DNA from 3 places in the Aeromonas salmonicida genome. Region 3 is predicted to be linked to each of the others. Evidence: riboswitches for the same ligand, from Rfam matches in the RefSeq annotation. Region 3 holds a riboswitch; each other region holds the start of a gene.

Region 1 (3,278 bases), 2.1 Mb from region 3:
TGCACCAGATCACTGATGGCTGAGTGGCTGTCAAAGCCGTTGTTCTCCATCTCCATCAGGCCGAGCAGATCGGCATCCATCTCAGTGATGGCGTTGACTATCTTGGCGCGCTGTTTCTGGAAGTCCTCCAGGTTTTTGGCGCCGCGGTTGCAGCCCTTGGCGCTGTCCGCATCCGCCTGATCCTTGCACAGCACATTGAGGCCCCCCCCCACGCTGGAGTGGCTGGTGAAGTAGTTGAGCACGTTGAAGCTGCCGATACGCAAATCGGTGCCATCGGCACGGGCCGGTGCGCTCTGGCGATCGTTATCGCCGGTGCGCAGCAGATCGCCGGCGGTGATCACCTGATCCTGCGGCACTATCAACCGGTATTCGTTGTAGCTGTAGCCCACCAGCGCATCCAGATTGACCGGGGCATCGCCGATGCGCAGATAACCCTGCTCCGGATCCCAGCCTGGCAGCCAGGGCAGTTTGCCATCGGCGGCCTTGAAGTCAGACTCGAGGAATACCCGGTTGCGGGCGTTGGCCCTGGCCAGCGCCTTTGCTTCCTTGCTGTCGGCGGCATGCAGCTGGGTCGGCTTCATCAGCGGTGCCTGGTGTGACAGCACCAGATTGTTGCGTTTGGCGGCGTAGTCATAGCTGAAGTTGCGGCTTACCTTGAGCGCGCTGTCAGCATCGAGGCGTACCCGCATCCCTTCGTGACGCTCCAGCGCCCGGGCCAGGGTCTCGTTTTCCAGTACCCGCAGCGGCACGGCGGCAGGCACAGAGCCCTGAGCGAGAACCTGCAGACGCGGGGCGCTGCTGTCAACGACCGGCTTGAGCTGGGTGTGGTTGTAGTACTCCTCGACCTTGGCCTCCAGACAGACTTCGGCACCCGGCTTGATGTCCGGGTACTTGCTGGCGAAGTTTTTGTCGTTGAGGTAGACGAAGATGCCATCCGACGTCTGGGGATTGTCATCCCCTTGCAGATCCTGCAGGTAGAAACCCTTGTTGAGACTCTCACCAAGTGCCGTGACCACCGCCTTGACCGTGACGCTCTGCGCACTTTCGAACTTGCCATCGGGGATGAGGGGACTCTTGCCACCAATGCCCTGAATGACGGGGATGGGGGTGAGGGCACTGTCAGCCGGGCAGCTGAAGCTGGCGGCATGGACGGACGGGGACGCGAGTGCAAACCCCACGGCCAGCGACAGCAGGGTACGTGTTCTTTTCATAACGGTTCCTTTTTTATTTTTTGCCAGTGTTTCCATAGCCTTGGCACCTTGACCAAGGGCGCGCATTGTCACATTTCTGGCACGTCATACCAGTGAGCCAACGCACATTACCGGGATGCAAATGAGGGCAGTGCTGGTTTTTTTGACCTGACTAACATTATGAAATTAATGACAAAATCATTAATTCACTGTTCTCGGGAAAGTGTGATCTGGCTTGCATCCACATATTTTTCTTCGAGAATGAAGATTGAGACTCTGCTGGTTGATTCCTATACTCGGCTTGTTCCTCACGGAACCCAGGTAAAGGGCAAACCGGTCGAAATGCCGGGACGCAATGCCTCCGGTCTCCAGATCAGTCGATCCAGATAGCGGGGCTTCCCAGGGTGAAGGTGGTGTTTGTGGCACGTCCATTGCCAGTTGTCTGCTCCCATCACGCCGGTTGCGCTTGTTCTTTGCCCTGGTGACCAATGCCAAGACAAAACAAGGAAGATAACAATATGCAACAGACCTTAAGGCCCAGCAGGCTTGCCATGCTGGTGGCCCTGGCTGCCATGCCCGCTTGGGCACAAGCCGCTTATCCCGCCTATCAGGCCGGCACCGCTTACAAGGCTGGTGATGTGGTCAGCAACGCAGGCGCTCTCTACGAATGCAAAGAATTTCCCTACTCCGGCTGGTGCGGGGCATCCCCCTATCACTATGCCCCCGGTGTGGGTGCTGTCTGGGCCGATGCCTGGAAGCTGTTCAACGACGGCGGCACGACTCCGGGCCTTGGGCTGGCAATCAGTTCGCCCGCTCTTGGTAGCGCTTTCAACGAAGGTGTACCCGTGGCCCTTGCGGTCACCCTGAGCGGCAACAGCAGCGCCCTGGTCAAGGTCGAGTATCTGATCGATGGTCAGCCGGTGGCGGTGAGCAGCGGGGCCCCCTGGTCGGCCAGCTGGGTCGCTACCGGTGTCGGCCCCCATCAACTCAAATCTCGTGGGTTGGACAAGGATGGCACTGTGCTGAGCGAGGCGGATGCCAGCTTCAGCGTCAACGCCGTGGTCGCGCCAGAGGCGCCCGGGGTGAGCATCAGCAGCCCGGCCAACGGCGCCAAGGTAACCCTGGGGCGCAGCGTGGCGGTCAGTGGCAATGTGACCGATGCCAACAATGACGTGGCCAGGGTCGAGCTCTACGTAGATGGCAAGAAGGTGGGCGAAGATACCAGCGCCCCCTGGCAGGTGAGCTGGACGCCCCAGAGCAAGGGGGCTGCCGCCCTCAAGCTGGTAGCGACCGACAAGGAAAATCTGGTGGGCGAGTCTGCCCAGGTCGATGTGCAGGTGGAAGAGGCGGCGCTGCCGCCCACAGGTGGCAACCTCTCTTGTGACATTCGCCAGATCTATCGCCCGGACGGTTACGAGTGCATGGGGGATGACCACGCCCGCCGGGTGATCGGTTACTTCACCTCCTGGCGCACTGGCAAGAATGGCCTGCCCGCCTACCTGGTGAACGACATCCCCTGGGACAAGCTCACCCACATCAACTACGCCTTCGCGGCGGTGGACGAGCAGAGTCACCAGATCAAGGTGGATGATGCAGCCACCAAGCTGACCTGGGATGGGGTGCCGGGCGCCGAGATGGATCCCGAATTCGCCTATCAGGGCCACTTCAACCTGATCTCCAAGTACAAGAAGCAGTATCCGGACGTGAAGACCCTTATCTCGGTCGGAGGCTGGGCCGATACCCGCGGCTTCTACACCGCCACCACCAAGGGCGACTGCTCGGTCAATACAGCCGGCATCAACGCCTTTGCCGATTCGGCGGTGAGCTTTATCCGCCAGTACGGTTTCGATGGGGTGGATGTGGACTACGAGTACCCCACCTCCATGAAGGATGCGGGCAACCCCAACGACTTCCCGCTCTCCAACCAGTGCCGTGCCAAGCTGTTTGCCAACTACGAGGTGCTGATGAAGACCCTACGGGCGCGGCTCGACAATGCCGGGACCGAGGATGGGCGCAAGTACATGCTGACCATAGCCTCACCGGCGTCAGCCTACCTGCTGCGCGGCATGGAGAACTTCCAGGTCACCC
Region 2 (3,278 bases), 460 kb from region 3:
TGCCATTCGCTGCCACCGACCGGGTATTGATAGCCGGTGTCTTTCAGTACTACCTGCACCTCGCTGCCGGCGGGCAGGGTCTGGCGGCAAACCCGATAGCTGATGGTCTTGTCCCCTTCCTGGCGGGTCTGGGGTTCATCGCACTCCTGCTGGGTTTTGGTTTCATCCAGCTGCCAGCTGTACTTGCGCCATACGTGGATCTCGCTCACCTGGCTGGCAGCCTGACTGCCTGGCACGGGTTGCAGGCGGAAGAAGATCTGCTCGAGGCGGCCATCCCGCTCGTTGGGGGTCTCTTCCAGCACGCTGAGTTGCTGCCAGTTTTGCGGCTGATATTGCCAAACCTGCTCGGCGCAGCGGCCCTGGGCGTTGAGCTCGCAGCGATCCAGCTCCTGCTCGCTGTGACCCAGTATGATGCGCTCGACCAGCGGCATACGATCCTGGCGCGGTGCGGTCGGGGTGCCGATCAATGGCTCCCAGCGGCCCTGCTCCATGCCGTAACCATAGTCATAGCTGCTGGCCGGGATGGCCTTGCCTGCCGGCACCACCTGCTCGCAGCTGAGGTAACGGATCTGCCAGCCCTGCTCAATCCTGAGCTGCGGCTCGCCGCAGACTTGCTCCGCCAGAGCACTGAGGTCGCTATCGTTCCAGTCGAAGCGGCGATAGACGCGCAGTTGCTGATAGGGGGCATCGTCATTGCGGGCGCTGAGCTCGTAGGTGACTTCGGTGACGCGATCGCTCAGCTGGCGGCTCGATTCACCGTTCAGCCGGTATGCTTGCCAGTCGGTGGGGGAGTAATTGGCCAGCGCCGAGGTGGCGAGCAGGCCCGGTGCTGCCAGAAGCAGCAACCTTGTACCCAGATTGTTCATTTTTATCCCTTTGGATGAGAGTCTGCGTGGTTATCGCGGGCAATGTACTAAGTTCCAAAAGGGTATCAACTCACCAATCAGGCCATATAAATCATTTATTTAGCATCTATCAAAACACATTGAGTCTCATTGGGGGCTGCAGTGATAGCAAGGACTCATCTGCCATCTGGGGGGGATCTAAGCCTCCACGCTGTGAATGTGATCCAGCTCTCGTTTGAGGTTTGCTGTGCCGTGGGCAGGTGTGCCTCATGTCCGAATGGTATGGAGGCTCTGTGCTGGCGATCGCCAGGCGTTTATGTGGTCATGATGCTGTGACCCAGGAAAGGGTGGATAGGGAAGGGGAACAGGTCGAGAGGACGCGGAGCAGAGGGGCAACCGAGACTGACAAGAGGGACGCGACACAAAGGCAACAGAGGTTGCTTTGCCAGTGGCCAAGACAGGCTGCCGACAAACCAATCGGTATGCCGGCCCTGATCCTCAAGCAATCCTGAGCCAGGCTCAGGAGGAAACTAGAGGTAACTGACGGTCACTATGGCCATGCTATTGCTGCCTTCTGACAGCTTGTAATTCAGGGTGCCATTGATGGCGTTGAGGCTGCCAGTTTGTCGCAGGCTGGCCAAATCCAGGGTTTGGCGCTGTGCGCCGGAATAGCAGGTCACGCTGTTGTCAGAAAAGTCACAGGGTGATTCATAAATGGTACCAGTCAGGGTCACTGTGCCATCGTAAGCCGACGCGGTAGCGGGCAACAGTGCAGCACCAAGCAGCAAGGCGGTGGCGGCTGAGGAGGCGCAACGGATAATGCTTTTGCGGACAGAACCGGTGGAGGGGATGCAAGTGTTCATTTTATGTCCTTTTCGTCACATGTCGTTGTACGAAAAGGGCAACGCAATCAAAGAGAATGGCATTCAGATCATGACATCACTCTTCTCAGTTGGCAGCTCCGCTGTCTTAGGTATCTACACCCTTAGACCGGTGGCTTTGCGTCCCGACCTTTCGATCGGTTTGCCCTTTACTCTATGTCCGGATGATAACACCCCACTTTGAGAAATCAATCGCTATAAAAAAAGATGGGATATAAGTCACACCTCACAAGTGTCGATTAGTATTGGTGGGGAAATATGCCGGTCCCATATTGATGATATTTTATTTCCTTCCAATTAAATTTATTATTATGAATGCCTGTGAAGAGTGAGCCAACAACTGCGGATGTTTTAAAGCCAATGTTATTTGACATGGAAACTTTGAATGTTATCCCTGCCGTGAGAGCAAGGTGTGACCTCTTGTGCATCACAGGCAGCTTCAGATAATCCTGATTGCCTGATTGCCTGATTGCCTGATTGCCTGATTGCCTGATTGCCTGATTGCCTGATTGCCTGATTGCCTGATTGCCTGATTGCCTGAACGTGATCAGAAACATGGCCAGGAGAGTATATTTATCGTGCTCAATGTTGGTTTTTTGTTAATTTGGTTTGTGGTGTGATTAGGTTATTGGTTAATTTAATATCGCCAATGTTCAATACAGTGCTGATAATGGTGTTTTGTTATTTCAATGTGTTCCGTTGCGATTGTAAGTGTATGATTTTAAAGTGTTTAAAAAAAGATTTATAAAAATCAAAATGTATTTGATGTGCATCAAATACGTCGTTAATTTGTTTCCCAAGCAAAGGTTGAAAGCAGTATTTCTACACGGCTTACATGGATATGTATTCGTGCAGATATAAAAGGTAGCGGGAACTGCCTTTGATACGGTCTTCTGCCTTGGCTTGATAAAATTGGACATACACAGAGCAACTGATTGTCTGGCTCATATCTTCACCGGCTTAATGAAGAAAAAGTCATGCAAGAGTAGCTGTGTGGCATATCGTCTCATTATTTAACACTGTGACTCCAGCATGGTTTAGGTAATGAGATAAAACACACGTTAATGTAGGTATAAAGAATGAACGCTAATAAAATTTTGGTTGCTATGGGTGTTGGTTCCATGCTGCTGTGCGGCTCTGCTGTTGCTGCCGGCGGTGCTGGTTCAGGTAAAGTCACCTTTAACGGTGAAATTATCAATGCCCCTTGCTCCGTTGCTCCCGAGTCTGTTGACCAGGTTGTTGAAATGGGCCAGATCAGCACCAAAGAGCTGGTCAAAGGTGGTGAGTCCAACTCCAAGCCGTTCAGCATCAAACTGCTGAACTGTGAAATCACTCCTGATGAAGATGCTGTAAAAGTCACCTTCAGTGGCATCAAAGATAGTATTGATCCGAGCCTGCTGATTATCGGTGGTGGTCAAGCTAAAGGTGCTGGTATCAAGATGACTGCTCCGGGTGGTGCTGCCATTGTATTGGGCGAGCCTACCACTGCCTTCAACTTGGTGAACGGTGATAACGAACTGCCCTTCAGCGCCGTGCTGAAAGGCTATGCCGA
Region 3 (3,278 bases):
TGGCACTTCGTCCGCCCGGTTGGTGCTGGCGTCGGCCCTGCAAGGGCGCAACATGCAGCTCGAGGAGATCGCCACCATAGTGGACGAAGCCTCCGACGTGTTTCGCTTCAACCGCGGCCTGCTGCAGGGAGCCATAGAGCACATGGGGCAGGGGATCTCCGTGGTGGACAGAGAGCTCAAGCTGGTGGCCTGGAACCGGCGCTACATAGAGCTGTTCCACTACCCGCCCGGCCTCATCCAGATGGGGCGATCCATCGAGGAGATCATCCGTTACAACGCCGAGCAGGGGCTGTGCGGCCCGGGAGATATCGAGGCCCAGGTGGCACGGCGGGTCGCCTTCATGCAGCGCGGCAGCCCCCACATCTCGGCGCGGGAGCGACCCGATGGCCGGGTGATCGAGATGCAGGGCAACCCCATGCCGGCCGGCGGTTTCGTCATGACCTTTACCGACATCACCCCGTTTCGCGACGCCGAACGGGTGCTGCGGGAAGCCAACGAACACCTGGAGGCGCGGGTGGCCGAGCGTACCCACGAGCTGTCGGAGCTCAACCGCCAACTGCTGCTGGTGAACCAGCAGGTGGAGCGGGCCAACCACTCCAAGAGCCGCTTCCTGGCGGCGGTGAGCCACGATCTGACCCAGCCCCTCAACGCCGCCAAGCTGTTTACCTCTTCCCTGCTGGAGATGCTGCCGCCCCGGGATGAGACGGCCCGCATCGCCCGTCACATCGACGATGCGCTGGGGGCGACCGAGGATCTCATCACGGATCTGCTCGACATCTCGCGGCTCGAGGCGGGCAAGTTCAAGGCCAAAAAGCTCGATTTCGCCCTGCACGACGTGTTCGACAACCTCAAGGCGGAGTTCGGGGTGCTGGCCCAGGCGGGGGGCATTCAGTTCTCGGTGGTGGAGAGCAAGCTGGCTGTGTACAGCGACGTGCGTCTGTTGCGACGGGTGCTGCAAAACTTCCTCACCAATGCGTTTCGCTACAACCCGGGCGGCCGTGTGCTGCTCGGTTGTCGCCGTCTGGGGGACAAGGTGCGCATTGAGGTGTGGGACAACGGTCCCGGCATACCGCTCGACAAGCAGGAAGCGATTTTCGACGAATTTTCCCGCCTCGATCACTCCCGCACCGCCAAGGAGCAGGGATTGGGTCTGGGGCTCGCCATCGCCCGCGGCATCGCCCTGGTGCTGGGCCACAACCTGACCCTGCGCAGCTGGCCGGGGGCGGGATCCGTGTTTGCCATCACCCTCAATCTGGCGACCCGCCCTGTTGCAACGACGCAAGTGGCGGCGCCCGCCCTGCGGGACAGCCAACTGGAAGGCGTTCGGGTGCTTTGCATCGACAACGAGGGCGACATTCTCATCGCCATGCACTCCCTGCTGGGGCGCTGGGGCTGCGAGGTGGTGTGTGCCCAGAGCCAGGCTCAGGCGGAGGATCTCATCGCCGGCGGTTTCCTGCCGCAGCTGGTGCTCTCCGATTACCACCTGGATGACGGCAAGACAGGGTTGCAGGCCCTGCACATGCTGCGCCTCGCCCATGGCAACGACATTGGCGGCATCATCATCAGTGCGGATCGCAAGAGCGAGTTGCAGGCGCAGATCCGTGAACACGGCTACGGCTACATCAGCAAACCGGTCAAACCGCTCAAGTTGCGTGCGCTGATGAACAGCATATTGCGGCCTGCCAAACTTGATGATGATCACGAAACAAGTAATTCGTCTGATTTTTAATCTCAGCCCCGAGACGTCAAGATCGGCGCTTTCTTACACAACAAAGCGTCTTTTCTTCTCGTTTGGGGCTATTTTCCGATAAAAAGTGGCTTATTAATAACCTGCCAGGGGTTTGCCCTTCCTCGTTTAACTCCTTATATTCAACCGGCGATTATTTTTTGTCGCAAATCAAGTTGTGCAAAAGGCAAACCGGACGAAAGTCCGGGACGCAAAGCTTCCGGTCTAAGGGTCAGCAGTACCTAAGATAGCGGGGCCACCACAGGTTGTTTCGTCCATGGGCCAAGCCATGGCGCGATGTTGTCTGCGTTACCTGTCTGGTTGGCGTTGCCTTTTTCGTTGTTAATTCCAAGAACGAAATAAGGATATTCAACTATGTTAAGTCCAAAACCCTCAGTACTGGCGTTGTTGGTCGGGGGTCTGTGTGCCTCCTCTGCCTTCGCTGCCGCCCCCGGCAAACCCACCATCGGCTGGGGCGAAACCAAGTTCGCCATCGTCGAAGTCGATCAAGCCGCCACCTCCTACAACAAACTGGTCAAGGTACATGCCGATGGTGCGCCGGTCAGTGTGAGCTGGAATCTCTGGTCCGGTGATGTCGGCCAGACCGCCAAGGTACTGCTCGATGGCCAGGAGGTGTGGTCCGGCGCCGCGTCAGCCTCCGGCACCGCCAACTTCAAGGTGACCAAGGGGGGCCGCTACCAGATGCAGGTGGCCCTGTGCAATGCCGATGGTTGCACTCTCTCCGACAAGAAAGAAATTCTGGTGGCCGACACCGATGGCAGCCATCTGGTGCCGCTCAAGGCACCGTTGCAGGAGAACAACAAACCTTACGCCAACAAATCCGGCAAGGTGGTGGGGGCCTACTATGTGGAGTGGGGCGTCTATGGCCGCAAGTTCACCGTGGACAAGGTCCCGGCCCAGAACCTGACTCACATTCTTTACGGCTTTACCCCCATCTGTGGTGGCAATGGCATCAACGACAGTCTCAAGTCCATCTCCGGCAGTTTCGAGGCGCTGCAACGCTCCTGCGCTGGGCGGGAGGACTTCAAGGTCTCCATCCACGATCCCTGGGCTGCCATCCAGATGGGGCAGGGCAATCTCACCGCTTATGACGAGCCCTACAAGGGCAACTTTGGCAACCTGATGGCGCTCAAGAAGGCCTATCCGGACCTGAAAATTCTCCCCTCCATCGGCGGCTGGACCCTCTCCGACCCCTTCTTCTTCTTTGGTGACAAGACCAAGCGCGACACCTTCGTCGCCTCGGTGAAAGAGTACCTGCAAACCTGGAAATTCTTCGACGGGGTGGACATCGACTGGGAGTTCCCGGGTGGCCAGGGAGCCAACCCGGATCTTGGCAATGCCTCCGATGGCGAGACCTATGTGCTCTTGATGAAGGAGCTGCGCGCCATGCTCGACGAGCTGAGCGCAGAGACGGGCCGCACCTACGAGCTCACCTCCGCCATCAGTGCTGGCGATGACAAGATTGCCAAGGTGGATTATCGCGCCGCCCAGCAATACATGAATCACATCTTCCTGATGAGCTACGACTTCA

Evidence for each region. Region 3 has a riboswitch for cyclic di-GMP ahead of ONZ54_RS17735 (glycosyl hydrolase family 18 protein). Riboswitches for the same ligand answer to the same signal wherever they lie in the genome.
Region 1: linked by a shared signal. The riboswitch ahead of ONZ54_RS05030 (glycosyl hydrolase family 18 protein) and the one ahead of ONZ54_RS17735 (glycosyl hydrolase family 18 protein) in region 3 are both predicted to bind cyclic di-GMP.
Region 2: linked by a shared signal. The riboswitch ahead of ONZ54_RS19980 (hypothetical protein) and the one ahead of ONZ54_RS17735 (glycosyl hydrolase family 18 protein) in region 3 are both predicted to bind cyclic di-GMP.

The regions. Positions count from the first base shown of each region.
Region 1 is NZ_CP110645.1:1,009,767-1,013,044, forward strand. Features, by position in the region: gene ONZ54_RS05025 (ExeM/NucH family extracellular endonuclease) at 1-1,211, opposite strand, end outside; cyclic di-GMP riboswitch class I at 1,508-1,593, shown strand; gene ONZ54_RS05030 (glycosyl hydrolase family 18 protein) at 1,709-3,278, shown strand, end outside.
Region 2 is NZ_CP110645.1:4,287,084-4,290,361, reverse strand. Features, by position in the region: gene ONZ54_RS19985 (collagenase) at 1-866, opposite strand, end outside; gene ONZ54_RS19980 (hypothetical protein) at 1,376-1,708, opposite strand; cyclic di-GMP riboswitch class I at 1,797-1,883, opposite strand; gene ONZ54_RS19975 (fimbrial protein) at 2,806-3,278, shown strand, end outside.
Region 3 is NZ_CP110645.1:3,824,634-3,827,911, reverse strand. Features, by position in the region: gene ONZ54_RS17740 (hybrid sensor histidine kinase/response regulator) at 1-1,729, shown strand, start outside; cyclic di-GMP riboswitch class I at 1,903-1,990, shown strand; gene ONZ54_RS17735 (glycosyl hydrolase family 18 protein) at 2,102-3,278, shown strand, end outside.